DNA from 2 places in the Labrys sp. ALF-8 genome. Region 2 is predicted to be linked to the other one. Evidence: predicted binding sites of a transcription regulator. Region 2 holds the regulator's gene; the other holds the start of a gene.

Region 1 (15,198 bases), on a different replicon from region 2:
GGCCTTGGCCAGCGTGGTGTCGAGTGCATCCGCACGACCGGAGAAGGCTGCGTCGATGATCTCGTCGGTGGCGAGGCTGCTGGCGTCGCCCACCACGGCCTCGACATCGCTTGCCTCGATGCGGCCGGCGCCGTGGGCATAGAGCGTGAGCTTCCTCAGCTCTCCACGCGTTGCCAGCCGGTCGCCGCCCAGAAGACCCATCAGCATCTCGCGTGCATCGGGAGCGATGGTGAGACCGGCATTTGCCACCTCTTCGGCGATGATCTGGCCGATATTGGCGCTCTCGTCGCCGAAGCACGCAATGACGGCCCCGGCCCGCGACTTGTCCACCAGCGTCATCAACGCGTGGCCTCTCTTGAGATCGCCGGCCTCGATCACCACCCGGCAGGCGCTTGGCGGATTAGCGAGGACGGGCTCGACCGCCGGCACGAGACTGCGATTGCCCGCGCGCAGCCGCACGGCTCGCCGGCCGCCGAAGAGGGGGATGGTGAAGGCCTCGTCGGCGAGGCGCGCGGGATCGCTGCTCACCTCGTCACCGTCGAGGCGCACGAGTTGGAAGGGATCCTCGACGTCATCGACCGATGCCGCGACGAGCGCGCGCACACGCTCGCTCACCAGACCGGTGTCCGGCCCGTAGACCAGGATAACCGCGAAATGCGCGTCAGGCTTCTTGACGAAGGCATCGACGGCGCGCCGCTCGATCGTCGCCATGATGTCCTCAACCCCTTCTGAGGTCTGACGGAATCGTCAGGGGTGGTCGGCGAGCCAGGTCGCCAGGCGCAGGCGGATCTGGTCCGCCATGACATCCGCCGCGTCGTTCTCCGCGTCACGCTGCGCGCGCACCGTGGCATAGCGCTGCAGGCCCGAGGCATAGGACTTGCGGGTGTTGGTCTTGGCCTTGAACAGCACCTTGCCCGTCGCGGCATCCTTCAGCGTGAAGTCGCAGGTCAGGGTCACCGTGTCGATCTGCGGCGTGAGGTTGAGCGCGTCCACGAGGGCGGAATCCGCGAAGCTCGATGTCACCAGCGCCAGCGTGTAGCGTGGGGGCGGCGCATAGTCACCGCCGGTAAGGTTGAAGGACAGCTTGTTGCGCACCTGCTGGCCGACCCGATCGTCGACCGGGTCGATCGAGATCGCAGCTAGGCGGTCCTTCAGGCCGGGCGCGCCGTTGGCCGGGTCCGCCAGCATCGGGCGGAAGCAGCCGCCAAGCATCAGGGTGGGGACGAGCGCCAGTGCAAACAGCGCCCTGCGGCGTGTTATCCGATCAGACGACGACATTCACAATCCTTCCCGGCACCACGATCACCTTCTTGGGTTCGCGGCCTTCGAGGGCACGCTGAACCGCTTCGTTCGCCAATGTGGCAGCTTCGACTTCTTTTGGCGATGCCGATTTCGCCACCGTCACGTCGGCGCGCTTCTTGCCATTGAGCTGTACCGGGAGGGTCACGGTATCGTCCACGAGCAGTGCAGCTTCCGCCTGGGGCCAGGCGGCTTCGGCCACGAGGCCGGGCGTGCCCAGCAGTGCCCAGCACTCCTCGGCCAAGTGCGGCATCATCGGTGCGATCAACTGCACGAGGATGATGACGGCCTCCTTGAGAGCGGCCGCAATATCCGCCGGCACGGCTTCTCCATGCTTGAAACCGTCCAGTGCGCGGCCCAGCACGTTGGTCAGCGTGTAGACATGGGCGACGCAGCGATTGAAGGCCAGGCGCTCGATATCCGTCTCCACCGCCGCCAGCGCCCGATGCGCTGCCTTGCGGATTGACAGGGCCTCCTCCCCACCGGCTTCGGGGCCGGCAGCACCGGCCTCATGCGCGAGGATTTCGTTCACGATTCGCCAGACGCGCTGCACGAAGCGGCCGGCACCCTGCACGCCGTCCTCCGTCCAGATCACGTCGCGCTCCGGGGGTGAATCCGACAGCATGAACCAGCGGGCGGTGTCGGCGCCGTAGTCGGCGATGATGTCGTCGGGATCGACGACGTTCTTCTTCGACTTCGACATCTTCTCGATCGAGCCGATTTCGACAGTCTCTCCCGTCCGGTTGTTGAAGGCGCGGCGTTCGGTACCGTCACCCTCGATGCGCACATCGGCGGGCACCACCCATTCGCCATCGGGCCCGCGATAGGTTTCGTGCACCACCATGCCCTGGGTGAACAGCCCCTTGAACGGTTCGTCCAGCCCGACATGGCCGGTCTTCTTCATGGCGCGCACGAAGAAGCGGCTGTAGAGCAGGTGCAGGATCGCATGTTCGATGCCGCCGATATACTGGTCGACGGGCAGCCACTCGTCGACTTCCTTCCGGATGGTCGGCGAGGTCTCGACCCACGGATCCGTGAAGCGGGCGAAATACCAGGACGAATCGACGAAGGTGTCCATCGTGTCCGTCTCGCGGCGGGCGTCATGTCCGCATTGCGGGCAGGAGACGTGGCGCCAGGTCGGATGGCGGTCCAGCGGATTGCCCGGCTTGTCGAAGGTGACGTCATCCGGCAGCTTGACCGGCAGGTCCTTCTTAGGAACGGGCACGACGCCGCAGACTTCGCAATGGATGACCGGGATCGGGCAGCCCCAGTAGCGCTGGCGCGAGATGCCCCAGTCGCGCAGGCGGAAATTCACTTTGCGCTCGGCCACCGGCATGTTGCCGCGCGTCTGGCTTTCCAGGCGCCTGGCGACTTCCTCCTTCGCCTGGGGGATGGTCATGCCGTTCAGGAAGCGCGAATTGATCAGCACGCCGTCGCCGTCATACGCGGTGTCGGAGATCACGAATGTCGAGGGATCCTGGTCCGGCGGGCACACCACCGGCGTGTTGCCCAGACCATAGGCGTTGACGAAGTCGAGGTCGCGCTGGTCATGCGCCGGGCAGCCGAAGATGGCGCCCGTGCCGTATTCCATCAAAACGAAATTGGCGACGTAGACAGGCAGTTTCCAGGAGGGATCGAAGGGATGTTCGGCCCGGATGCCGGTGTCGAAACCCTTCTTTTCCGCTGCCTCGATGGCGGCCTCCGACGTGCCCGTGCGCTGCACCTCCTCGATGAAGGCAGCCAGCGCCGGGTTCTTCTCGGCTGCCGCCCTGGCCAGCGGATGGTCGGGCGCGATGGCCATGAACTTGGCGCCGAACAGCGTATCGGGGCGCGTGGTATAGATCACCAGTTCGCTCTCGCCGGCCGGGACGGTGTCCCTGTCCAGCATGAAGCGAACCTGCAGGCCTTCCGAGCGGCCGATCCAGTTCTTCTGCATCAGTCGGACCTTCTCCGGCCAGCGATCCAGCGTGTCGAGGGCGTCCAGCAGGTCCTGCGAGTAGTCGGTGATCTTGAAGAACCACTGCACGAGTTCGCGCTGTTCCACCAGCGCGCCCGAGCGCCAGCCGCGACCGTCGATCACCTGCTCGTTGGCGAGCACGGTATGATCGACCGGATCCCAGTTGACCTTGGAAACCTTGCGCTCCACCAAGCCCGCCTGCAGGAAGTCGAGGAACATGGCCTGCTGGTGGCGGTAGTAGGAGGGATCGCAGGTGGCGATCTCGCGACTCCAGTCCAGCGACAGGCCCATCGACTTCAACTGGCCGCGCATCGTGTCGATGTTGGCGTAGGTCCATTTGGCCGGATGAGACTTGTTCTGCATCGCGGCGTTCTCGGCCGGCATGCCGAAGGCGTCCCAACCCATGGGATGCAGGACGTTGAAGCCCTTGGCCCGGCGGTAGCGTGCCACCACGTCGCCCATGGTGTAGTTGCGCACATGGCCCATATGGATGCGCCCCGACGGGTAGGGGAACATCTCCAGCACGTAGTAACGCGGACGCGCATCTTCGTTCTTCGTGGCGAAGATGGCGTCGTCGGCCCAGGTCTTCTGCCATCTGGGTTCGGCTTCGCGGGCGTTATAGCGCTCGGTGGTCATGGAACAGCAACTCAAAAAAGGTAGGCCAGAACGAGCACGCGTCTCGTTGGTGTGGGGAGGATGAAGGCTTTTAGCGACGCGAGCACGCTATTGCCAGCTTTGTGTGGGGAAATGAATGCGGATGCGGTTCATCGTTGCCCAAATCGGAATGCATGCCTAAAACTTAGGGCGGTTCATAAAATAGGCAATACGGTAACGGACACTGAGGGCTGGGCATGGGCAAGCCGACCGTTCGTCCCTTCATTGCGTTTTCGATTCTGCAGCTCGAGGAAGCCTTCGAGACGGCGGCGGCTGTCCAGGACGGCCGGAAGATCCGGGAAATCGCCAGGGAACTGGAGTGTCGGAGCGTTCCCAAGGCCAAGAAGCTGCTTCGCCGGGTATCCGAACATATCGATGCGGACAAGATGGCCCGCCGGAGCGCGAGGGAGAAGGCTCGTGTCGAAGCCGGCACCGGCCGGGATTCCACCGGACCCGCCGCCAAGCCTCCTGGAGCCGCAGCGGCATCCTCCGCGCCTGCGCCTGACGAGCCGGATGCCATGCCGCCCGAGCCGTCGAGGGCGCTCAGTTCCAGTTCGACGAGCCGGCCGCCCAGCCGGCAGGAGCCGGTTTCCGACCCCCTCCAGCGGCTCCAGGTGGACCAGGCCCAGGCGGCGCGAGTGCTCGACGCCTGGATTCTCGCAGAGGTTCTCTCACCGTCCGCCCAATATTCGCAGCCTTCCCAGTTCGCGGACGGCGTGACGACGACCATCGTTGAATTCTCCGAAGGAGAGGAGCCGTCCTGGCTGTCCGGCGAAGGCGGCAACCCGCAGGGCGGCGTGTTCTATCAGGTGATCCTGGGAGCCATCCGCCTCGATGAGGCAGGCGCCCGCCTGTTCGAGGTCTACGGGGACGCGAAGATCGATGGCGCGGCGCCCAACGGGTTTGCGCCGATCGCGATGCTGACACTCGATCGTGACGGCAGGCCGGTGCAGGGCCTGGCGGTGACCCTTGCCAGTTTTGCCTGGGCACTGCCGCTGGCCTTCAAGCGCGAATTCTCGGACCTCGCCGGCTGGGCGCAGGTGCGGCAGGCCATGCTTCGCCAGGTCGAAGAGATGCTGGGCGCGCCGGACGGGACCGGGCAACCGCCACCCCTCACGGTCTCCCGGCTGAGGATGCTGTTCGAGCACCTGGCTACCGGCCTGAAACTTCCGGCGGAGCTGGTTGTCGGCCCGCATTTCGCCATCCGCTTTGATCGCAGTTGGCGCGGCGAGCACCTTCCTGATTCGCCCAGTATCGAAAGCCTGCATCTTGCCGATCTGGCGGCCGCCCGGCAGCGGCTCGCCGGCGGCCGTGCCGGCGAGAATCTCGCCAGATACCTCGGCATGAAGACAGCGCCTGGTCGCACCGATCTGAGGGGAAACGACATTGCGCTCGCCGAGGCGCTCGCTCCCGCACGGATCCCTCCCGGGAAATGGGCTGCCAACAGGAGCCGCCCCCTCGTGCTGCTGCAGCAGGCGGCCGTGAACCTGGCCCTGGACGGTGACGAGTCGTCCCGCCTCCTGCCGATCAACGGGCCGTCGCCGGGCACCGGCGGGAGTGCGGTCCTGCGGGATCTCGTCGCCGGCCTGGTGATCCGCCGAGCCCAGGTCATGTCCGAGATATCAAGCCCGCGCGAGGTCTTCAGCCATATCGGCAAGGTGCGGGCGACCGACGGTTTCGCCGATCGCTATGCGATCAACGATATGCTGAAGGGCCTCGAGATCCTGGTCGTGTCATCGGGCGACGCGGCGGGAGCTATCGCGGCTGAACTGACGGGCCTCGATGCCGTCGACGGTGCGCGCGCGGAGCTGCGTTATTTCCCGACTGTGGCCGATCGCCTCGCTCCGTCGGACGACAGGGGGAGGCGCGCCTGGGGGCTCATTGCCGCGGCGCTCGGCGGAGCTTCCGATTTTGATCGGCTAAGGGAGGCTGTTTGGGGGGAGGGGGAAGACGGCTTGAGGGCCTATCTGCTGGAAGCCGCCGGCCTGTCCCAGACCCCAAAGGGGAGTGAGGCGACGGTGCAGCGACGTTCGCCAGTCGTGGCAAGGGTGGAGAGGCCGCCGGACAGGACGGAAGCCGTCTCACGATGGCAGGAGGCCCAGCGCCTCTTCAAGACCAGGGCCGCTGAGGTTCGTGCGCGGCTCGAAGTGCTGGAGCGGGGGAGGATCGCGCTGGGCGAGCGCGTGGACCCGGAGACGGAGACTGCGCTGCAGTCCGAGATCGCATCCGCGAACACGGCCGGGCAGGAACTCCAGGCGCTTCGCTTGGAACTCGAGACGCAGGCCGAAGCAGTGCGTCTCGCCTCCTCGGAGGCCGAAGAGGCGGTACGGGACCATGCCGCGGGCAAGCCGTCCCTGCTCGGCCGCCTGCTCGGCTCGACCAAGCGCCAGGCCTGGGAGCACGCGCGGGAGGAACTGGAGAGCCGGAAAGCAGGGCTCGCCGAGAAGCTCGGCACTCTCGAGGCCAGGATTCGAGCGACGCGGTCCCGACAGGACGAGACGGCGGCTCTTCTGGCAAGGCTCCGTCATGCTGCGAATGAGCAGGAGAGCCGGAAGCTGTCGGAGGCGCGGGCGATCGACGAGGCAATTGCCCTGAGCGGCCTGCAATTCGTCGACGGAGCCTTCTTCGATCGGCCGGATGCCGAGGTCCAAGGCGACACTCCGTGGATGAGCGCCGAGACGAACCGGTTGCGCGAGGATCTCTTTTCCGCCGCGATGGCGCTTCACCGGGCCTTCGTCGATGTTGCCGCCAAGCCGATCTCCAGCAATCTCGACCTGCTGTTCCGCTGCTTTTCCGGCAACGCCGAGTGGACGCAGAAGATGCGGCCCCTCATGCCCGACCTTTGGGCCACCTTCTCCTGCGTCATTCCCGTGATCGCGACCACTTTCGAAGGCATCGAACGCTGGTTCGGCTCCCTGGAGCCGGAAGCCCTGGGATGGCTGCTCATCGACGGTGCCGGCCAGATTCCACCCCAGCACGCCGTGGGTGGCCTCATCCGCGCGAAACAAGCCGTCATCCTTGGCGATCCCATGCAACTCGCGCCGATGTCGTGCCTTTCTCGCGGCTTGAGCGACGGCATCTCCAGCTGCTGCGGCATCGATGCCGAGCGCTTCATGGCGCCGAGTGCCTCGGTGCAGACGCTCGCGGGCGCCGCCAGCGTCTTCGGCAACACCGTGGCGCTGGCGGGGGATTGGAAACGTCGGGCTTCCGGGCAGCCGGCAAATCTGGCGCCGGGGCTGTCCGTTCCCACGGGCGGCAGGCCCTGAGCCGCCGTCCCCGTGGCCACGAGACGGTCTCAGTGCTTCAGGTATTCCAGCAGACCGTTGACGGCATCGCTGGTGGCGTGGCCCTGGACATGCGTCTTCACCAGCAGCGTGCCCTGGTCCTCGGCAAAGTTGGCCTTGTCGATATTCACGTCCAGCCCGGGAATCTCGGGCACCACGGCATGCGCCTTGTCCGATTCGAGCGCCTTGGCAATGGCTGCCGTGAGGCGGGCATTGACATCACCGAGGATGGCGGACGCGGCTTGCGCGGTCTCGGGATGGCCAGTGCGGATTTCCGCCTCGCCCTTCACCCGCAATGCGACCTCGTGGGGGGTCGGCGTGTAGAGCTCGACCGGAACGGTAATGGAGACGGTGTCGGTGGCCAGCTTGGTCTTGACCTTCTGGCCCAGAACCTTGGCGCAGGCCCAGGCGGTCATCTGCCCGGAGATGTCGAGCACGGCGGTGTCGCCGTCGGCACGGATGTGGGCGCCATCGACGCTGTCCACCACCATGTTCGCCCCCTTGCGCCGGCAGGCATCATCGGGAAGCGGCAGGCGGCGCGCAATGTCGAGGGCCTTCTGTTGGAGGTCCTTGAGGTCACCCGTCGCGGCGAGGTTGAGCGCCATTCGGTCGGCATCGGTATGCATGTCGAGCGTCGCGGTCACGGGGACATCGACGGTGATGCCGAGGATCTTCACGGGCACCGTCTGGGGACCGATATCGAGAGCCTGTGCCGGCAGCGCGAGGCTGCCGAGGAAAAGGAGGGCGATGGCGGCCCTTCGACCGGCAAGTCGGAACATGGACGCACTTTCCTGCAAAGTGGGATCTTCGCGCGAAGTTGAGGACTGTTATCATGGCAAAGTGATGTTCCGATAGCCTTCGGATCGCGGCGGCGCTATCTCCAGGCTCGATCCGTGCGCCCGCGCACCTGCCGGAAGCCCTGCCATGTCCGATGTATCAGATCATCTTGCCGAAGTCCGCCTGGCCATCACCAGAGCCGAAGCCGATGCCCATCGGCCAGTTGGCTCGGTGACCCTCGTCGCCGTTTCCAAGACTTTCGGGCCGGATGCGATCGAGCCCGTGCTGGAGGCCGGCCAGCGCGTCTTCGGCGAAAACCGGGTGCAGGAGGCGCAGGCCAAGTGGCCCGATCTCAAGGCCCGCTTTCCCGGGATCGAACTGCATCTCATCGGCCCGCTCCAGTCGAACAAGGCAAGGGAGGCCGTGGCGCTGTTCGACGTGATCCACACCGTCGACCGCCCCTCCATCGCGCAGGCTCTCGCCAAGGAGATCGCTCGGCAGGGCAAGGCGCCCCGCTTGTTGGTGCAGGTGAATACCGGGGAAGAGGAGCAGAAGGCCGGCGTGACGCCGCAGGAGGCCGACGCCTTCATCGCCGCCTGCCGCGACGAGCATGGCCTGAAGATCGAGGGACTGATGTGCATCCCGCCGGTCGACCAGTCGCCGGGTCCTCACTTCGCCCTGCTGGCCAAGATCGCCAGGCGCAATGGTCTGCCGCTGCTTTCGATGGGCATGTCGAGCGACTTCGAGACTGCGATCGAGGTCGGCGCGACTCATGTGCGCGTGGGCAGCGCGATCTTTGGGGCAAGGTAGCACCGGGCGCACAGGCTTCCCTGCCTGCTCCTGAATGCGCGACGCTTGTCAAAAAGAGGAGGCGCCAGGCTCCCAGCGCCAGAGCAAAGCGCGTTTAGGTAGAAACGCCGCTTTTCTCCAGCTCTTTGGTTTTCGACGCGTCTTTGCGTTTTGCCGATTCCGTCAAAATACAAAACGCTCTAACCGATCATCATCACCGTACGATGCGACAGGCGCGGGAGCACCTTGCGGAAGACTTCGGGCGCCACCGCCACGCATCCGGCGGTCGGTGTGCCGTTTTCGCGCGAAAGGTGCCAGAAGATAGCGCTGCCGCGCCCCTTCACGGTCGGCCCGTCGTTCCAGCCGAGCGGTACGATGATGTCGTAGAGCCGGTCGGCGCGTGTGAGCCTTTCCTCGCTCGTCTGGTCGAGCGGGCGCCTGATCGGCTTGTTGTAGCGCCGATCGGTCACGTCGTCGCACCAGGCATCTTCCGGCTGGATCGCATGGAAGGTCAGCGCGCAGGGGATGCGGGGCCCGCGATCGCGGCGCTGGAGCAGGCCGCGCAGGGGCAGGATGCCCCGCGGCGTGCCGCCGTCGCCCTCCCGCTTGGCCCGGACGAGCCCGCTCCTGCCAAGCACGCAGGGGAACGACACGCCGGCTATCGTCAGCCGCCCCTTGGTTCGGTCTAGGGCCGAAGCCCGAACCCGTACGAGGCTTATTTTATACTTCACGAGGCAATTTCCGGCTTCTTGGTCGCAAATTCTTTGTCGAAAGGACATTCCGACATTTCACAAATCATGGCGCATGCTTTCATAATGCGATAGAGGCCATGCGAATGCATCGTCACGGGCCTTGCTGCCGCGCCCCGCAAAGCGCCCCGCCTGCTTGTTACGTTCCACTGTTTTTGTCTTTGGGGATTGTCATGTCCGGCAGTCGCAAAATTCTTATAGTCGATGACGAAAATGAGCTGCGCCAAGCTCTGGCGGAGCAGTTGGCGTTGTATGACGAGTTCGAGATCATCCAGGCGGAGTCGGCCAGCCGCGCTGTGCAGGCAGCCAAGGCGGACCATCTGGATCTCGTCATCATGGATGTCGGCCTGCCCGACATGGACGGGCGCGAGGCGGTGAAGCTCCTGCGCAAGAACGGCTTCAAGTCGCCGATCATCATGCTCACCGGCCATGATTCCGATGCCGATACCATTCTCGGGCTCGAAGCCGGTGCCAACGACTATGTGGTGAAGCCCTTCCGCTTCGCCGTGCTCCTTGCGCGGGTACGCGCGCATCTGCGCCAGCACGAGACGAGCGAGGACGCGGTCTTCAACATCGGCCCCTTCACCTTCAAGCCCGCCTCCAAGCTGCTGCTCACAGAGAAGGGCTCCAAGGTCCGGCTGACGGAGAAGGAAACCTCGATCCTGCGCTACCTCTATCGTTCCGGTCAGAAGGCGGTGCAGCGCGATGTGCTGCTGCAGGAGGTCTGGGGGTACAATTCGGGCGTCACGACCCACACGCTGGAAACGCATATTTATCGTTTGCGTCAGAAGATCGAGAAGGATCCTTCCAATGCCGCGCTCCTCGTGACTGAGGGGGGCGGTTACAAGCTCGTTCCCTGATCCAGGCGGGCCGACTGACTGTTAGTGGCGAATGGCGCTCGAAGAAGATATGGCTCTGCTGGCTCAGGTCGCGCTGTTCCGCGACATGGACCGCGACGCCCTGCGTCTGCTCGCATTCTCGTCCGAACGTCGTCGCCTGCGGGCAGGCGACACGCTGTTCCGCAAGGACGATATCTCCGAATACAGCTTCGTGGTGGTGAGCGGAAGCATCACCCTGATCGATGACGACGTCGCGACCGCCGTCGTCGGCCCCGGCACCCTGATCGGCGAGATGGCGCTGGTGTCGGAGACGCGGCGCCCCACCACCGCCATCGCCCGCGAACCCACCGTCATCCTGCGCCTGTCGCGCCAGATGTTCAGGCGCACGCTCGAGGAATATCCGGCCGCCGCCGCCCGCATCGCGGCCGAACTCAGGCAGCGCGTGTTCCAGATCTCGAGCGAACTGGCCGAGGTGAAGGACAGGCTCCTCAAGCTGGGCGACGAATCTTCCGCGAAGAAGCCTGGCGGGAGCTGATTCGCTCGCCTTTCGTTCCGGCCTCGTTCGAAATGTTAAGCGTGACGTATCCGCCTGTCTCGGGACGGGACGGAACAAGTTCCATTCAGACGCGGTTCAGCCAGCGCTTGATAGTTTCTCCGTTACTGGAACGCTGAGGAGACTAGGGGATGAGAACACCCGCCAAACTGATCTTCGCTGCCTTCGTCGCCCTGATGGGAATCTTCGCCACCGTGCAGGCCTCTTCGGCCATGCCGGCCGCACCCGCGATGAACCATCGGCAGGGTGCCTCCAACCTGCTGCAGGATGTCGTATGGCCCTGCGGTCGCGGCTGGGTTCAGAATCGTTGGGGGCGGTGCGTGCGCGTCCGGCCCCGGGTCTATCGCTACTATGGACCGCGCTATTATTACGGTCCCGGCTACTACCGGCCCCGCTATTACTACGGCCCCCGCTACTACCACGGGCCGCGCTACTATCGCCCTTACCGCTACTATCGCCGCTGGTAAGGCATGAGATCATCGGATCCGGGGAGGGCGGGCCGCGGCCCGCCTTTTTCGTACCGGCATCCGCCGGGTTTGTCGGTGTCAGCGATTCGGCCGTGCTTCGTTCAGGGCCCGTTCCGGACGTTAAACACCGGCCGGAAGAACCCCTCGGATTGACCCATTTTCGGATTTAACCATGCATGGCCGCCGGATGCGCCGCGGCGCCCGTTTTACGGCGTTCCCGGCTGGGGCGATGGTCCTGTCATCGGGAGTACAGGGCCTGCGGAAGTACAATGACGGCGGAAGGTAGTGATTCGGCCGTTCTTCGTTCAACGGTCGTTCCATTCGTTAATCGGATCGCGGCGGCGGGTGGAAGGGCGCTTCAAAGTGGGACAGGGCCGTTTTCGCGCCCCGCCTGGACCCCGCCGCCGTCTTAACCATGGTGCCGGATGGGGGAACGAGACGTGAAATCAGTCCCTGCAGCGATTCGGCCGTGCTTCGTTCCAGCGTTGTTCGAGGGGTTAAATTTTGGCTTTGCGATCGCCATATTGTGCTTCATAGCAAGACAGACTCCTTCGCGTCTGTTACCAGCAAGCAGGAAAAAGCCCCTTGATTGGTGTTTTCCCGGAGCATTTCCCGGTAAGGTCTACAGCTTCCTGGGCCAGGGGAGTGTATCGAGACAAAGAGTTGGCCGTCGCGGGACATGGGGTGTCCGGCAATCCGTGAATCGGGAATGTCCGGCATTCCCACCAGACTGACGCCCGAAAGACCGCCGAGACCTTGATGCTGCCTCCCATCCTGCCCCCGCCCATGCGCGCCCGCGGCGTGACCGCGGTGCTGGGGCCTACCAATACCGGCAAGACCTATCTCGCCATCGAAAGGCTCCTCGGCCATGGCGCGGGGATCATCGGCCTGCCGCTGCGCCTGCTGGCGCGCGAGGTCTACAACAAGCTGGTCGAGCGGGTGGGCGCCGAATTCGTGGCCCTGGTGACGGGCGAGGAGAAGATCAAGCCGGAGCGGGCGCGCTACTGGGTCGCCACGGTCGAGGCGATGCCGCGCAACATCGAGGCGCCTTTCGTCGCCCTCGACGAGATCCAGATCGCCGCCGATCTCGAACGCGGCCACGTCTTCACCGACCGCCTGCTCAATCGCCGCGGAACCCACGAGACGCTGCTGCTCGGTTCATTGACGATGAAGCCGATCGTGGAGAAGCTGATACCGGGCGTCAACGTCGTCACGCGTCCGCGCCTTTCGAACCTGATCTTCGCCGGCGACCGCAAGCTGACCCGCCTGCCTCGGCGCACGGCCATCGTCGCCTTTTCGTCCGACGAGGTCTACGCGATCGCCGAACTGATCCGCCGGCAGAGGGGCGGAGCCGCCGTGGTGCTCGGCGCCCTGTCGCCGCGCACCCGGAATGCGCAGGTCGCGATGTACCAGAACGGGGATGTCGATTTCCTCGTGGCCACGGACGCCATCGGGATGGGGCTCAATCTGGACGTCGATCACGTCGCCTTCGCCGGCGACCGCAAGTTCGACGGCTACCAGTTCCGGCGCCTGACGCCCTCCGAATTCGGCCAGATCGCAGGCCGTGCGGGGCGTCATGTCCGCGACGGCACCTTCGGCTCCACAGGGCGCTGCGATCCCTTCGAGCCCGAACTGGTCGAGGCCGTGGAGGGGCACAGCTTCGACAGCATCAAGGTGCTGCAATGGCGCAATCCCGCTCTCAACTTCGCCTCGCTCGCGGCCCTGCAGGCTTCTCTCTCGGCCACTCCCGAGGAACAGGGGCTGACGCGGGCTCCTGATGCCGACGATATACGCGCGCTTTCCATCGTCTCCCGGGATGAGGAGGTCCGGCGATACGCTCACGGGCCCCAGGCCGTCGCCCGGCTGTGGGAGGTGGCGGGCTTGCCCGACTATCGCAAGATTTCGCCTCACTCCCATGCCGATCTCATCACGAATCTCTATGGATTCCTGATGAGGGAGGGTAAGGTCCCGGACGACTGGTTCGCCCGTCAGGTTGCCATGTCGGATCGGACCGACGGCGACATCGATACGCTCTCGACGCGTATCGCCCATATCCGAACCTGGACTTTTGCGGCTAATCGGCTTGACTGGCTGAAAGACCCCGCTCATTGGCAAGGTGTGACACGCAGTGTGGAGGACAAACTCTCCGACGCTCTGCACGAACGGCTTGCCCAACGCTTTGTCGACCGTCGCACCAGCGTGCTGATGCGGCGCCTTAGAGAAAACGCTATGCTTGAGACTGAAATTACCAAAACCGGCGATGTGATTGTCGAAGGTCAGCATGTCGGGACGCTTCAGGGCTTCCAGTTCGCCCCGGACCCGAGTGCCGGTGACGGGGAGAGTGGCCGCGCCCTGCGAGCAGCCGCGGCCAAGGCTCTGGCTGGCGAGATCGAGTCGCGTAGCCAGAAGTTCTCGCAGGCACCGGATACCGAATTCGCACTGGCGAGCGATGGTACCGTGCGCTGGATCGGCGAGCCCGTGGCCAAGCTCGTCGGGGGCGAAAAGCCGCTCGGCCCGCGCATTCGCCTGCTGGCCGACGAGCAACTGACCGGTCCAGCCCGCGATGCGGTTCAGACCCGTCTCGACATCTGGATCGGCAATCACATCACCAGACTGCTCGGCCCCTTGCTGGCGCTCGACAAGGCCGAGGACCTGCAGGGCCTCGCCAAGGGCATCGCCTTCCAGCTGGTGGAGGCGCTCGGCGTGCTCGACCGTGCAAGGGTGGCGGAGGATCTCAAGCAGCTCGACCAGAACCAGCGTGCCTCGCTGCGCAAGCACGGCGTTCGCTTCGGTGCCTATCACGTCTACCTGCCGGCCTTGATGAAGCCCGCCCCGCGCGCCCTCGCGGCGCAGCTGTGGGCGCTCACACATGGCGGGCTGGACCAGAAGGGCCTCGACGAGATCCCGCACCTGGCCGCCTCCGGCCGGACTTCGATGCCCGCCGACAAGTCCATCGACAAGAACCTTTACCGTCTCGTGGGATATCGCGTGTGCGGCGAGAGGGCGGTGCGTGTCGACATTCTCGAACGCCTGGCCGATCTCATCCGGCCGGCGATCGCCTATCGTCCGGGCACCACCGTGGGCCAGCCTCCGACCGGCACGGCCGATGGCGATGCCTTCGTCGCCAGCGTGCAGATGACCTCGCTGGTCGGATGCTCGGGCGAGGATTTCGCATCCATCCTTCGCGGGCTCGGCTATCGCTCCGAGAAGCGCAAGGGACCTGCGATCACCCAGGCTATCCGCCTGCCGGCACCGACGGAGCCCGCTGCTCCGGCCGTGAGCGAGGAGGCTGCGGCCACGGAGGAGACCGCGGCTGTCGACGAGGCCGCTCCCGCGACCGCGGTGGACGATGTCGCTCCCGGCGCGGCCGCCATCGATGCGATGGAAGTCGTGGGCTCGCCGCCGCACGAAGAATCCTTCCAGGAGTTTTCCGAAGCGTCCGGCGAGGCGGTTGCCATGCCGGCTGAAGAGGCCGAATCCGTCCCGGCAGTCGTCGAGCAGGCCGAGGCATCGGTCGCCGAAGAGATCGCCGCGCCGACCGCGGCACAGATCGACGCGATGGAAGTGGTGGGCTCGCCGCCGCACGAAGAATCCTTCCAGGAAGTTTCGGAATCTTCCGGCGAGGCTGTCGCCATGCCGGAGGGCGAGACCGCATCCGAAGCGGCCGTCGAGGAAATTCCGGAAATCGAAGTGTGGCGTCCGGCCCGTTTCGAGCGTCACCACCCGCGCCAGCACAACCGTCCGCAGCATGGCAACCGCCATGCCGGTGGGGAACGCCAGGGCGACAATGGTGCAGGTGGCGGTTTCCGTCGTGGACGCCCGGCCCCGGC
Region 2 (15,198 bases):
TGCTGTCGCAGCGCTTCTCCGCACCGTTCCAGCTCCCGCCTTTCTCGCTCTATCGCGCCCTTCGCCGCATCAACCCTGCTCCCTTCCTGGTCTATCTCCAGCTCGACGGCTTCTCCGTGGTCTGCTCGAGCCCGGAAATCCTGGTACGTCTGCGCGATGGCAAGGTGACGGTCCGACCCATTGCGGGCACCCGGCCTCGCGGCAGGACCAAGGCGGAAGACGATGCCTTCGCAGGTTCGCTGCTCGACGATCCCAAGGAACTGGCAGAACATCTCATGCTGCTCGACCTTGGGCGCAACGATGTTGGCCATGTCGCGGCGGTGGGCACGGTGAACGTCACCGACCGCTTCTTCATCGAACGCTACAGCCATGTGATGCATATCGTTTCGAACGTCGAGGGCGACATCGGCCCGGACCACGACGCCCTAGACGCGCTTGCCGCGGGCTTTCCGGCCGGTACCGTCTCGGGAGCTCCCAAGGTTCGCGCCATGCAGATCATCGACGAACTCGAGAAGGACAAGCGTGGTCTCTACGCCGGAGCCATCGGCTATTTCGGTGCCGACGGCCAGATGGATACCTGCATCGTTCTGCGCACGGCCCTGGTGAAGGACGGCACCATGTATGTCCAGGCCGGTGCCGGCATCGTGTATGACAGCGTGCCGGCCAGCGAGCAGGCCGAGTGCATAAACAAGGCCAAGGCTCTCTTCCGTGCCGCCGAGGAAGCGGTGCGCTTCGCCGGACAGCCGGGACGCGGACAGTAATCGTGGGAGCGCGGACATCCGCGTCCGCCTCCTGGAAATCCAGGTCGCTTTTGCAGTTTGATGCAGGCACGATGACGGCACTCGTCCCTCCCCGTCCATTCGCTTTGCAGGCCGCCTGCCATGCATAGATGGCCGGGCTCCACGCGCTCGGCGTTGCTCACCATCGCCGCGGCCTATGTCGTGCTGCTGGCCGACTTCTATTTCTGGGGCTTGCCGGACGAGCAGCAGATTGCCGTGCTGCTACTCGGTATCTTCATTCCGGCCCTTGGCGCTGCCTACGGCATCTTCTTCTTCCACTGGCTGTTCGAGAGCGAGCGGGCGGCGGCCTACCCGGACTACAGCTTCGGCATCTGGCTGATCTCATCCCTCGTCTCGATCGTCTACATGGGCATCTTCGCCGGCTTTGCCGTGCTGATCCCCTATACGATCATGCAGTTTCCTTCCGTCTTCCCTGTGGCGGCCCGAGCCTTTGCTGCCCACATGATGGGAGCGGCCGATTATTTCACGCCCTTCCTGTGGCGGAGCATCGGGATGTTCGTGGTCCTGGAAGTGTTCGCCTGCGCCTATGGCAAGAAGGAAGGGATGCGGCATTACACGCCCTCGCAGATGAGCTGAACGTCGGCTGCGCGCAATTCAATCGCTCCCGCCTGCCGGGGGTGACGCCGTAGCGCTTGACCCCGTGGCCTCGCGCGCATAGTCGTGGAAGCTTCAAAGGAGGCTAGTGCCGTGACGACGACAGACCGTTCCATGACCGTGACGCTGATCGACAATTATGACAGCTTCACCTGGAACCTCTGGCATTATCTCGGCCAGCTGGGTTGCAAGGTCACCGTCCATCGCAACGACAAGATCACCGCGGACGAGGTCATCGCCGGCAATCCCGACGCGATCGTGCTCTCCCCGGGCCCCTGCACGCCCACGGAAGCCGGCATCTGCTGCGAGCTGATACAGAAAGCCCAGGACAGGATCCCGCTCTTCGGGGTCTGTCTGGGCCACCAGGCCATCGGCCAGGTCTTTGGCGGCGACATCGTCCGCCTCGCCATTCCCATGCATGGCAAGATCTCTTCCATCGAGCACGGCGGGCGCGGCGTGTTCCGCGGCATCAACGGCCCTTTCATGGGCACGCGCTATCATTCGCTCGTCGTCAAGCGCGATACGCTGCCGGTCGACCTGGAGATCACCGCCGAGACGGATGATGGCGTGATCATGGGCGTACAGCACAAGAGCGCACCGCTGCATGGCGTGCAGTTCCACCCGGAATCGATCATGTCCGACCATGGCCACCGCATTCTCCAGAATTTTCTGGATATCGCCGCGGCCTGGAACGTTCAACACCGCAACCTGCAGCCCGAGCACGCGTGATGGACGGCTTCAAACCCTATATCGGCAAGGCGGCTTCCGGCGCCTTGTCTCGGCAGGAGGCTGCCGAAGCATTCGATCTCCTGCTCTCGGGACAGGCAACGCCCTCGCAGATCGGCGGTTTCCTGATGGCCCTGCGCGTGCGCGGTGAAACGCCGGACGAGATCGCCGGCGCCGTCACCGCGATGCGATCCAAGATGCTGCCGGTGACCGCGCCGGCTGATGCAATCGACATCGTCGGCACCGGAGGCGATGCCTCCGGCTCCTACAACGTATCGACGGCCGCTTCGCTGATCGTCGCGGGCGCGGGCGTCAAGGTAGCCAAGCACGGCAATCGCGCGCTCTCCTCCAAGTCCGGCGCCGCAGATGTGCTGATGGCGCTTGGCGTCAACATCGAACTGAAACCGGATGCGATCACGCGCTGCATCGAGCTCGCCGGCGTCGGCTTCATGTTCGCTCCAGCTCATCACGGGGCCATGCGCCATGTCGGACCCACCCGCGTTGAACTTGGCACCCGTACGGTGTTCAACCTGCTCGGGCCGCTGTCCAATCCCGCCGGCGTCAAGCGGCAGTTGCTCGGCGTCTATGCCCGGAACTGGCTGCAGCCGATGGTGGAAGTGCTGAAGACGCTCGGCTCGACGCGCATCATCGCCGTTCACGGCAGCGACGGGCTTGACGAAATCACCACTACGGGACCGACTGAAATCGTCTCCCTCGAGAACGGCGAAATCAGCCACGGCGTCATCACGCCGGAAGAAATCGGCCTGAAGGTGGCGCGCCCCGAAGATCTCAAGGGCGGCGACGCGGCTCACAACGCACTCGCTTTGCGAGCAGTGCTGGAGGGCGAGAAGACGCCTTATCGGGATATCGCCGTCCTGAACGCGGCCGCCGCGCTTCTCGTCTCAGGCAAGGTCAAGAGCCTCTCCGAAGGTGCTGCCCTCGCTCTTGAATCCGTAGACAAAGGCAAAGCCCTCGAAACTCTCAACCGCCTGGTTGAAGTCTCCCATATGTGAGTGCCATGGCGACCATTCTGCAAAAGATCGAGGCCTACAAGCGTCGTGAGATCGAAGCGGCCAAAGCTGCGATACCCCTCGCCGAGTTGATCAGGCAGGCCGAGCGGGCCGGCTCGGTGCGCGGCTTCCAACGGACGCTCGAAGCCAAGCTTGCAGCCGGCCAGACGGGCCTGATCGCCGAGATCAAGAAGGCAAGCCCCTCCAAGGGATTGATCCGCGAGGATTTCGATCCCCCGGCTCTCGCCCGCGCCTACGAGGCAGGCGGTGCCGCCTGCCTTTCAGTGCTGACGGACGAGCCCTCTTTCCAGGGCAAGCCGGAATTCCTAACCGCCGCGCGGGCCGCCGTGGCCCTACCGGCCCTGCGGAAGGATTTCCTCTACGATCCCTACCAAGTCGTCGAGGCCCGAGCCTGGGGCGCGGACTGCATATTGGTGATCATGGCGAGCGTCACCGATCAGGAGGCCCGGGCCCTCATCGCAGCCGCCAGGGACTGGTCACTCGACGTGCTCTGCGAGATTCACAATCTCGAAGAGCTGGAGCGGGCTCTGCCCCTCGATGTCGGCATGATCGGCATCAACAATCGCGACCTCAACGATTTCGTCACCCGCCTGGAGACCACCGAGACCCTGGCCCCCCTTGTGCCGGCCGATCGGCTCCTGGTCGGCGAGAGCGGCATCTTCTCGCCTGCCGACATCGCAAGGCTGCAGGCCGCCAGCGTCAATACGTTTCTCGTCGGCGAGAGCCTCATGCGCCAGGCCGACGTTACCGCCGCCACGCGTGCGCTCCTGGCCCTGGATACGCCGGCATGAGTTCAGGCCTCACCCATCTCGATGCGTCGGGCGAAGCCAATATGGTCGACGTCTCGCAGAAGGATGTGACGAGCCGGGTCGCCGTTGCCGAAGGTCGCGTCGTGATGCAGCCCGCCACGCTCGACCTCGTGCTCTCCGGCGATGCCAAGAAGGGCGATGTGCGTGCTACCGCCCGCATCGCCGGCATCATGGCGGCAAAGAAAACGCATGAACTGATCCCGCTCTGCCACCCGCTGCTGCTCAGCAAGATTGCCGTGGAGATCGAGCCGGACGTGGCCCTGCCCGGCCTCTTGGTGCGGGCCACCGCCAAGGTCTCGGGGCAGACCGGTGTCGAAATGGAAGCGCTCACCGCCGTTTCCGTCGCATGCCTCACGATCTACGACATGGTGAAGGCCGTCGATCGCGGCATGCGAATCGAGGCTATTCGGCTGATTGAAAAGTCCGGAGGCAAATCCGGCGATTGGCACGCGGAGGACACCCCATGAGCCTGCTACCGGTTGCCGATGCCCTCGCAAAGGTCGTCGCGGATGTCGCGGCGTTGCCGAGCGAGGAAGTTCCCATCCAGGCGGCGAGAGGCAGGGTCCTGTCCTCCACCATCACTGCTCTGCGCACCCAGCCCGGCTTCAACGCCTCAGCCATGGACGGCTATGCCGTGCGGGCCGGGGATGCCCTCGATGGCGCGGCGCTCGATCTCATCGGCGAATCCGCCGCGGGCCACGGCTACGCCGGCCATGTCGGCGAGGGACAGGCCGTCCGCATCTTCACCGGCGCACCGGTTCCGGATGGAGCGGACGCGGTGGTGATCCAGGAGAATACCCGGCGGGATGGCAATCGCGTGATCATCGAGAGCGCCGTGAAGCCAGGCGCCAATATTCGCAGCCGCGGTCTCGATTTCTCCGAGGGTACCGAAGCCCTGCTGCCCGGCAGCCTGATCGGCCCTCGCGACGTCGCGCTCGCCGCGGCCATGAACCACCCGAGGCTGCCTGTGCGTCGCCGGCCGAAGGTCGCCATTCTGGCCACGGGCGACGAACTCGTTCTGCCGGGGCAGGCCGTAGGCCAAGACCAGATCGTCGCCTCCAACACCTTCGCCATCGCCGCGCTGGTCGAGACGGAGGGCGGCGAGGTGCTCGACCTTGGCATCGCCAGCGACGATTTTCCGGCCCTGGAGGCGGCGATCAAGCGTGCCCGCGCTGAAAAGGCCGATATCCTCGTGACCATCGGCGGCGCCTCGGTGGGCGATCACGACCTGATCCAGACCGCCCTCACGCGGGAGGGGATGACGCTGGGTTTCTGGAAGATCGCCATGCGCCCTGGCAAGCCCTTGCTGCACGGACGGCTCGGCGCCATGAACATCCTGGGCCTGCCAGGCAATCCCGTCTCCTCCGTCGTATGCAGCGTTCTCTTCCTCGTGCCCCTGTTGCGCACCCTGCTTGGCCGCACGGATGCGAATCTCGCCCGCAGGAAAGCCGTCTTCGCCTCCTCCTGGCCTGCCAATGATCTGCGCGAGGACTATATCCGCGCCAGGTTCGCCCTTGACGATACCTCCGGCATCATCAAGGTAGCGCCGTTATCGTCGCAGGATTCGTCGCTGGTCAGCGTGCTGCAGCATGCAGATTGTCTCGTCGTCCGGCCGCCGTTTGCTCCCGAAGCAAAGCCTGGCGATGCGTGCGAGATCATCGATTTGCGTAGCGCCGGATATTGACGGCGCTTTTTAACGTGAACTTCATTGTTGCAGAACACAGTGTGAACATGTAGCAGTGTTCTTGCTTTGTTTACTCACAGATCGTGATTCGCAGCCGCCATAACGGGATCGCCCATGCTGACCAAGAAACAACACGAATTGCTTCGGTTCATTCATGAGCGCCTGAAGGAGCAGGGTGTTCCTCCTTCCTTCGACGAGATGAAGGAAGCGCTGGATCTGCGGTCCAAATCAGGCATACACCGCCTGATCATGGCGTTGGAGGAGCGCGGCTTCATCCGGCGGCTGCCCAACCGGGCACGCGCGCTCGAGGTGGTTCGCCTGCCTGAATCGGCGGTCCCCGGCCTCACGCTGGCGACGTCGCAGCGCGGTTTCCGCCCCAACGTCATCGAAGGAAACCTCGGCAAGGTGCGCACGGTGCGCCAGGACGCGGACGACGATGCGGGACGCCCGGTCCTCATCCCGGTGATGGGCCGGATCGCAGCGGGTACGCCAGTTTCCGCCATCCAGACCAAGAGCCATACCATCAGCGTGATGCCGGAAATGCTGTCCTCCGGCGAGCATTTCGCCCTGGAAGTGCGCGGCGATTCCATGATCGAGGCCGGCATCTTCGACAATGATACGGTGCTGATCCGCCGCCAGGACCACGCCGATACCGGCGACATCGTCGTGGCCCTGATCGACGACGAGGAAGCGACTCTCAAGCGCTTGCGCAAGCGGGGCGCCTCCGTCGCCCTGGAAGCCGCAAACCCGGCCTATGAAACCCGCATCTTCGGGCCGGACCGGGTGCGCATCCAGGGCAAGCTTGTCGGCCTGTTCCGGCGCTATTGAGGACGCCGGCTTCAGGCCTGCTGTCGGCGATCAGTCGACCGCCACCATGACGTCGGATGCCTTGATGACGGCATAGGCACTCTGGCCTGGGGTGAGCTTGAGGTCGTCTACCGCCTCGTTGGTGATCGAGGCGGTAATGATCGTTCCACCGACCTCGATCTGGACATGCGAGGTGGTCTGCCCCTTGGTCACGCTCTTGATGATACCCTTGATCTGATTACGCGCGCTGATCTTCATGAGTTATCCTTCGGGAGAATCCGACGCTTCAATCATCGTCATTCTGGACGGTTGTGTCCATTGACGAATCCGGAGCGGTCGCCGGGGGAGCGGCGATGACGGCGGCCTTCGCCTTCCAGGCCGGTAATGGCGCCCAAGGCCGCGACGCCCCGGGGTCCCGAGCAGTCACCACCCGCCAGCGGGCCGCCTGCCCCTCACGCGCGGGTGGGTCGGCGTAGATCGCCATCGATCCTGCCGCCTGAATCATGTCGCGATTGAGCACGATACCCTCGCCCGCACAGCTCGTCCCGATGGCGAAGGTTCCGGCCAGCACACTGACGTGACCGCAATCCTCTTCGGCCGCGTTGACGGTGCGGTCGAGCATGAAGACATCGCCGCCCTCGATCGGCGCCGAGCAACCCTCCTTGTCGCACTGGCGTTGCTCGACCAGACCGGGATCGTCCGGCTTGCGTCGGTCACCCATCGCCAGGAGCCATTGCTGGACGGCAAAAGCGTCCGAACGCTCGGCGAGCGACGTGAGGGAGTCGCCCTTTCGGACGAGCGCCGCGTGGCCGTTGGCACCGAGGATCGCAACCGGTGTGGAAGCCACGGCCGCAACGGCAACGCCGAAGGAAAGCGGCATGAGCGCGAACACGGCAAGACGGCTGCGCATGATGGTGAGGAGCACCAGCGCGAGCGAAAACAGGCAGAGGGCGAGTGACGAGAACTGCGGCAGGACGAGGTCGGAGCCTGGCCACGTCGCGACATGACGCGCCACCTGCATGAAGAGTCCGACGGACCACCCCATCGCCTGCCAGAAGAGCGCACCATAGCCGAACGGCTCGGCAATCACCGCCAGCAGGGCCAGAGGCATCATCAGGAAGGAAACGATCGGGGTTGCCACAAGGTTGGAGACCAGCGACTGCAGCGTCAGGCGGTGAAAGTGATAGGCTGAGAAAGGCGCTGTGGCGAGGGAGGCGACCAGCGTGGTCAACATCATCGCCAGCAGGAGGGTGAGGCCCGAAGCAATGGCACGCTCCCACATAGTGGCGAATTGCGTGCGCCGCTGCCGGTTCCAGACATCATGGGCCGTCACGAGCATGGCGACCGCAGCAAAAGACATCTGGAAACTCGGGCCAAGCAACTGCTCGGGCGTCGTCAGCAGGATGAAGCTTGCCGCAAGTGCCACGTTCCGGCGGGTGATGGCGCTGCGCCCCAGCGCCACGGCGAGCAGCACGATGGCCGTCATCAGGAAGGAGCGCACGGTCGCCACCTCGGCCCCGGAGAAAAGCGTATAGGCGGCCGCCGGCAGCAGCGACAGCAGCGCCGCGAGTTCCTTGGCTCCCCGATAGAGCACGATACGGCGTGACAGAGCCAGCAATGCGCGGATCAGCGCGAAGAGACCGCCGGCGAAAAGCGCCATGTGCAGGCCGGAGATGGAGACGACGTGATAGAGACCCGAGGCGCGCAACGCGTCGTTGGCGTCGCCTGGAATCTGGCCGCGCTTGCCCGTCACCTGCGAGGCTGCGATTGCGCCGTTCTCACCTGGTACTGCCTCTACGATGCGTCGGGTCAGCCGGTTGCGCTGGTTGTCGATCCAGATATTGAAGGCTTCGGCACGGGTTGGCTCGACGGGTGCCGCCGCAGGCGCGATCTTGCCTGCCGCGAAACCCACCGCACCGATGCCGTCGAAGAAGGCGTCGCGGGCGAAGTCGTAGCCGCCGGGCAACGCAGGCGGCGGCGGAGGGCGCATCACCGCCTTGATCGTGATGCTGTCGCCGGCTTCGAGATCGCCAACCTTGCGCAAGGTGAGACGGATCTTGCCCGGCATGGCGTCGGCAGCCAGGCCCTCCATCGACGCCGGGCGGATGATGACGCGCGCACTCCCGCCGAGCCGGGCCTCCAGGGACAGCACCAGCCCGGTCACATTGCCGGACAGGGATCGGCTGAGTTGCGGTGCTGCAACGCCAAGCGTGCGCAGCTTGGCGGAGCAGAAGCCGGCTCCGGTCGCCGCGACGCAGACAAGGCCCACATGGAGCCACCAGCGTCGCCGCAAGGCCACGGCGGCGGCCGCGAGAGCAAGCGTCGAGATGAGGGGAACCAGGAGGTCCGGCTCATCCGGCGCCGCAAAATAGGCGATCACACCAAGCCCCAGGAACACCGGAACCACGAGGGCCAGCTCGAAGGCGGCGATCTCCGTGGCCATGCCCGCGGCCAGCCACGCCTTCACGATGTCGAGGGCGCGGCCGATGCGGCCGGCTCCCGGCAGGACGAGGCTCCCAGTGCCCCGGCCGCCAAGGACACCGACCCTTACACGCCCTCTTTCATTCCCAGGCAAAAGCCCCCCGCCGCTACCGCCGGATGAAACCCTGTGCTAAACGCCCTAGCCTATTTATATAAACGCCGCTCGCCAAGGGCCTGTCCCCAGCGAGCATTTCATCCGTTCGCCCGCCCGCTTTGGAATTGTCAGCCTCGATGTCTTCGCCCGTCGTCACCCGTTTCGCCCCCTCGCCCACCGGCTTCCTCCATATCGGCGGCGGTCGCACGGCCCTGTTCAACTGGCTCTACGCCAAGGCCAAGGGCGGCAAGATGCTCTTGCGCATCGAGGACACCGACCGCGAACGCTCCACCGATGCCGCGATCGCCGCCATCCTGGATGGCCTGTCGTGGCTCGGTCTCGATTGGGACGGCGATCCCATCTTCCAGTTTGCCCGTGCCGCCCGACATCGCGAGGTGGCGGAAGCCATGCTCGCCCAGGGCAAGGCCTATTACTGCTATGCGACCCAGCAGGAGCTGGAGGAGATGCGCGAATTGGCCCGCAAGGAAGGCCGTCCGCCGCGCTATGATGGCCGCTGGCGCGATCGCGAACCGGCGACCGCCCCCAGGGACGTCAAGCCGGTGATCCGCCTTCGTGCCCCTACCGAGGGCGTGACCGTCATCAATGACGACGTGCAGGGCACGGTAACCTGGTCGAACAAGGACCTGGACGATCTGGTGTTGCTGCGCTCAGACGGGACGCCGACCTACATGCTCGCCGTGGTGGTGGACGACCACGACATGGGCGTCACCCATATCATCCGCGGCGATGACCACCTCACCAACGCCGCTCGCCAGAAGCAGATCTACGAGGCTATGGGTTGGGAAGTGCCCCACATGGCTCATATTCCCCTGATCCACGGCCCGGACGGAGCCAAGCTTTCCAAGCGCCACGGCGCGCTCGGCGTCGATGCCTATCGCGCCATGGGCTATCTTCCGGCAGCCATGCGCAACTATCTCGTGCGCCTGTCGTGGAGCCACGGCGACCAGGAGGTCTTCTCCACGCAGGAGATGATCGAGTATTTCGACACGACGGCCATCGGCAAATCGGCAGCCCGCTTCGACTTCAAGAAGCTGGAGAATCTCAACGGCCTCTATATGCGCAGTTCTTCGGACGAGGAGTTGATGCAGGCCGTCGACCAGCTGTTGCCGCACATTCCGGACGGCCCCACGCTCGCGGCCCAACTCGCCGCCGGAAGCGGCGAGAAGCGCTCCCAGTTCCTGGCCGCCATGCCCGGCCTGAAGGAACGGGCGAAGACCCTGATCGAACTCCTGGATGGAGCGAATTTCCTCTTCGTCTCCCGCCCGCTCCCGCTGGACGACAAGGCCAAGGCCATGCTGAGCGACGAGGCCCGCGCCACCGTCGCCATGCTCGTACCCCGTTTCGAAGCCCTCAGCGAATGGAGCGCAGCGGCAACGGAAGCAGTCGTCCGGGCAGCCGCCGAGGAGACCGGAGCCAAGCTCGGTACCCTCGCTCAACCCCTGCGCGCCGCCCTCACCGGCCGTACGACCTCGCCGCCGGTCTTCGACGTCCTAGCGGTATTGGGCCGCGACGAGAGCCTTGCCCGGCTCAAGGACCAGGCCGGCTGACGATTGGCTGGTCTCCCCCTCTGGGAGGATTTACCCTTGGGAAGACTGCGGTTGTGATGGCGGCAAGGTGGCGATGAACGAATCACCTGTCATCATCACAATCCAGCAGGTCTTCTGACAGGTCGTTCGCGCGCATCCGCGCGGGCGCATGAGGGGAATAATCGAATGACCAGACTGCTTGCCGCGTTGGTGGCGGCCCTAGCATTGCTTTGTGGTGCCACTTTCGGCACCGCCCGGGCGGACACCTGGCGCGTTGGAACGGAATGCACTTCCTATCCTTTCAACTTCAAGGCCGCCGACGGCACCTATTCGGGCTATGACGTCGATGTTGCGCGCGAAATCGGCAAGCGGCTCGGCCATGATGTCGAAATCGTGTGCCAGCAGTGGGACGGCATGATCCCCGCTCTTCTGGCCAACAAGTTCGACCTGATCGCCGCATCCATGGGCATCACGGAAGAACGCCAGAAGAAGATCGACTTCTCCATACCCTATCGCACCTCGGTCGGCCGCTTCGTCGCCGCCAAGGAGGCGGACCTGAAGTTGTTCAATGCCGACGACAGCATCAATGTCGATGGCTTCAAGGGCATCCGCATCGGGCTTCAGCGCTCCACCACCTACGATACCTGGATTCAAGCCAAGGTACCGAGCGCCGAGGTGATGCGGTATGACAGCGTCGATGCCCTCTTCCTCGACCTCAAGGCCGGGCGTGTCGACGCCATTATGACCAACCCGATGAAAGCCTACGACGCCTTTCTGAAGAAGGATGATGGTGCTGGCTATGCCTTCGTCGGCCCGGAGATCGGCGACAAGGCGCTGTTCGGACCGGGTTGCGGCATTGGCCTGCGCAAAGGCAGCGACGACCTTCGCAAGCAGATCGACACCGCTCTTGCAGCGATGACCAAGGACGGCACGCTGGACGCCATCAGCAAGAAGTACTTCCCCTTCGCCATCTATCCGACGAACTGACTTCGCGCGGCACTTCATGCCGGTCACCGACCAGTCCCCGGCTACCGTCCCTCGAAGGCGGCCGGGGCTCCGCAAATTCCACCAGGCAATACGCAGCCAATGCTTGAGATCATCACCGACTGGGGTTGGCAGTTCGTTCAAGGCACCTTCGTCATCGTCGCGGTTTTCCTGGTTTCGCTCGTATTGACCGTCATATTCGGGCTCGTCGGCGCAGCAGCAAAACTGTCGGGGCGGCCCTGGAGGGTAAAACTAGCGAACGCCTATACGGTGCTGTTCCGCGGCACGCCGGAATTCCTGATCCTGCTGCTGGTCTATTTCGGATCCGCCTCGAGCCTGACCTGGATAGCCCAGGCCTTCGACCCCGGGATCAAATTCGTCGACATCTCGCCCTTCTGGACGGGCTCGTTCGTCATCAGCCTTATCGTGGGAGCGGCTGCCACCGAGACTTTTCGCGGCGCGTTCCTGGGGGTCGGCATCGGTCAGATGGAGGCGGCCTACGTGCTCGGCCTTAGCCGATGGCAGGCTTTCGCACTCGTTCGCTTCCCCCAGATGTGGCGCCTCGCCCTGCCGAGCCTTGGCAATCACCTGACTTCATTGGTGAAGGATACCTCGCTGATATCGTTGATCGGCCTGCAGGAGATCATGTTCACCGCGGAAATGGCGTCCTCGGTAACCTCCAGGCCTTTCGAGATCTACCTTCTGGTGTCCCTGATCTACCTCGCCTTTACCACCCTCGTGGGCGTCACGATGGGCTGGCTCGAAAAGCGGGCGAACAGCCATCTTGCGAGGGGATGATGGGTATCGATTTTCAGCTGATCCTCGACAGCCTGGGACCTCTCCTCCTCGGCCTGGAGATCACGCTCGAACTCCTTTTCGGTGCGATCGTCATCGGCTTCGCCTGCGGCCTGGCCATGGCGCTCCTGCGCCTGATGCCGATCCTGAAGTGGCCGGCCGCCGCCTACATATATTTCTTCAGGGGAACGCCCCTGCTGGTGCAAATCTTCATGATCTACTACGGCATGCCGCAACTCGGCTTCGTGCGCCACGGCGTGCTCTGGCCGATCCTGCGAGAACCGCAATGGTGCATGCTGCTCGCCCTGGTGCTCAATACGACGGCCTATACCGCCGAGATCCTGCGGGGCGGCTTCCTCGGCGTGTCCAAGGGCCTGAGGGAGGCCGGGCTGGCCCTTGGCCTGACGCGGCCGCAGGTATTCATCAAGATCACCTTCCCACTCGCCTTGCGCCTGGCGCTGCCTGCGTACGGCAATGAAATGGTGAGCCTGCTCAAATCCACGGCTCTCGCCAGCACGATTACGCTGCTAGACGTTACCGGCGTGGCGCGCACGATCGTTGCACGCAGTTTCGCGCCCTACGAGATCTTCATTTCGGCGGCGGTGATCTATCTCGCTCTGACAGGTGTGATACAGAGGGCCGTGGGCGTGATCGAGACGCGCCTCAATCGATATCTGAAAAGGTGATTCCGACTTGCCTATCCCTTCGAGCGTCTCGCGGGGCGATCTGCAGGACTACGCGGCCTTCGCCAATCGCCTTGCCGACGCCAGCCGCGCGATCATCCATCGCCACGCGGGGCCGGGCCGCGCGCCGGATGCTCGCTCCTTCGACCTCAAGGCGGATGCAAGTCCGGTGACGGCGATCGACCGGGAGATCGAGCGTGAACTTCGCCGCGTCATCGCGCGCGATCATCCGCGGCATGGCGTTCTGGGCGAGGAATTCGAGCCGACGGGCCTCGACCGCGACCTCGTCTGGGTCATCGATCCCATCGACGGCACCAAGCCCTTCATCGGCGGCATCCCCGTCTATGGGACGCTGATCGCCCTGACCTGGCGTGGGACGCCGGTGCTGGGCGTAATCGAGCAGCCCTATACCAATGAGCGCTGGCTGGGAGTCGATGGCCTGGGGACAACCTTCAACGGTGTAGCCGTTGCAAGCAGCAAGGGTCTCGCACTCGAGCGGAGCGTCCTCTTCACCGGCAATCCCGAGCCTTTCCAGGGAGCCGAGCGCGCCGCCTTCGACCGCCTGCGCAAACGCGTGAATTTCTGCGTCTATGGCGCCAACTGCTACGGCTATGGCAGCATTGCGAACGGACAGATGCATATCGGCATCGAGACGGGACACGACCCCTTCGATTTCTGCGCACTCGTTCCGGTCATCGCCAACGCCGGCGGCCGCATCACCGACTGGGAAGGAAGGCCCCTCACCATCCACTCGGGCAAGCGCTATGTCGCGACGGGAGATCCCGCCCACCACGATCAAGTGCTCCGCATCCTGAACGACATGGGCTGAGCAGGCTTTCGAAAGCAGGTGAGCCAGGAGCCATTCGCGAACTCAGCTCTCTTCCATCCGTGCCCGCACATGATCGATGAAGAGCGAGAGAAGTTCGGCCTGTGTCGAAATTCCCAGCTTCTCATAGGCATTCTTGCGGTGGCTCTTCACGGTCGTGCGGGAAATGTCGAGGTTGGCGGCGACCGAATCTGAGGAATGCCCACGCAGGACCATCACCATGACCTCGCGCTCGCGGCCGGTGAGCCTCCCCTCTCCGAAACTGCGGAACGCCTCCTCGGCAAGTGCCGTGCGGGCCGAATTGTCGAGCACGATCCTGGTCTTGATGCGCTGCCAATGCTGCCTGAAGGCGACGTCGATGAAAGGCAGCATCTCCTGGAGCCTGGCGATCATGCCGTCGCTGAATCCGCCGCCATGCTTTGCCCTGTAGAGTCCGATCTCGGTGGTTTCGCCAGCGTCCAGCGGCACCGCGATATCCACCTCTTCAAGACCGCGCGGCCAGTCCCTGGTGAGGTAGCCTATCTCCTCCTGTTCGGCGACGATGACCTCGTAGGACTTGTAGACATCGCTCGACAGATACCGGTCTGGCGCAAGTTCCCCGACGCGATAGACCCCCGAGGCGAGGCCGTGCAGGTGGCGCTGGAAAAAGGGGTTCAGGATGTAGGTCTGCGCCAGATATTGCCGAAGCCCCTTGCGGGCGGCTTCCTCCCTGAAATCGTCATGGACATGTAATGGCAGGCCATGCCCGCGATAGATCACGATTGCGATCAGATCGAACGGGACAGAACTACGTATCCAATTCGTGAAGAGATGGAAGAATTCCGGCGTACCGACCGCCTCTATGATGTTGGCAAGCTGCTTGTATTCGGCGGGGGGCATGGTCGACTTCGAATGCTCCTATCGAGGTGTCCGGCGAACTCCCCCCTTGGGAGGATGGCCCGTCCGGGCAATTGTCACTACCCCTGAAGCCGTGAATGCGGCGGCCTCGCTGCAGGGTTGGAGACGGTCGCCATGAACTATGCAAGGATGGTCATCGAAAAGGAAGCACCTGAGGAATACGGTTACGACCGCATCCGCTTCAACCTCTCGGAAAGTTCGATTGCCGATCAGCGATTGTCGGATATTGGATTTTCTCTTCCGGACGCCACCCTCTTCTACGGCGAGCATCGCGGCGACAGCGAATTGCGTCACCTGGTCGCTGCCCAGGCTTCCGGCCTGTCCGCGGATCAGGTTCTGATCACGGCAGGTGCTGCCGGGGCGCTCTTCATCATCGCGACGAGCCTCCTCTCCGAGCGCGACCATCTGATCGTGGTGCGTCCCAACTACGCCACCAATAT

What was found. Region 2 encodes LexA, which represses DNA repair genes until DNA is damaged. Its sites were predicted from a motif close to TGTTCNNNNTGTGTTCNG; they were not measured.
Region 1: a site for LexA is predicted at 11,844-11,861, ahead of AC6H34_RS14755 (helicase-related protein). Genes of this name have one in related genera too.

Annotation. Positions count from the first base shown of each region.
Region 1 covers NZ_AP048537.1:3,189,579-3,204,776, forward strand. The annotation lists gene holA (DNA polymerase III subunit delta) at 1-711, opposite strand, end outside; gene lptE (LPS assembly lipoprotein LptE) at 748-1,278, opposite strand; gene leuS (leucine--tRNA ligase) at 1,265-3,892, opposite strand; gene AC6H34_RS14720 (hypothetical protein) at 4,108-7,176, shown strand; gene AC6H34_RS14725 (hypothetical protein) at 7,206-7,973, opposite strand; gene AC6H34_RS14730 (YggS family pyridoxal phosphate-dependent enzyme) at 8,119-8,781, shown strand; gene AC6H34_RS14735 (L,D-transpeptidase family protein) at 8,961-9,491, opposite strand; gene AC6H34_RS14740 (response regulator transcription factor) at 9,683-10,369, shown strand; gene AC6H34_RS14745 (cyclic nucleotide-binding domain-containing protein) at 10,419-10,883, shown strand; gene AC6H34_RS14750 (hypothetical protein) at 11,033-11,368, shown strand; gene AC6H34_RS14755 (helicase-related protein) at 12,128-15,198, shown strand, end outside.
Region 2 covers NZ_AP048538.1:583,303-598,500, reverse strand. The annotation lists gene trpE (anthranilate synthase component I) at 1-761, shown strand, start outside; gene AC6H34_RS22590 (hypothetical protein) at 882-1,376, shown strand; gene AC6H34_RS22585 (anthranilate synthase component II) at 1,509-2,123, shown strand; gene trpD (anthranilate phosphoribosyltransferase) at 2,123-3,133, shown strand; gene trpC (indole-3-glycerol phosphate synthase TrpC) at 3,139-3,942, shown strand; gene moaC (cyclic pyranopterin monophosphate synthase MoaC) at 3,939-4,427, shown strand; gene AC6H34_RS22565 (molybdopterin molybdotransferase MoeA) at 4,424-5,644, shown strand; gene lexA (transcriptional repressor LexA) at 5,759-6,472, shown strand; gene AC6H34_RS22555 (TOBE domain-containing protein) at 6,503-6,709, opposite strand; gene AC6H34_RS22550 (ComEC/Rec2 family competence protein) at 6,738-9,026, opposite strand; gene gltX (glutamate--tRNA ligase) at 9,164-10,594, shown strand; gene AC6H34_RS22540 (transporter substrate-binding domain-containing protein) at 10,760-11,560, shown strand; gene AC6H34_RS22535 (ABC transporter permease) at 11,660-12,355, shown strand; gene AC6H34_RS22530 (ABC transporter permease) at 12,352-13,038, shown strand; gene AC6H34_RS22525 (inositol monophosphatase family protein) at 13,046-13,864, shown strand; gene AC6H34_RS22520 (helix-turn-helix transcriptional regulator) at 13,907-14,740, opposite strand; gene AC6H34_RS22515 (aminotransferase class I/II-fold pyridoxal phosphate-dependent enzyme) at 14,873-15,198, shown strand, end outside.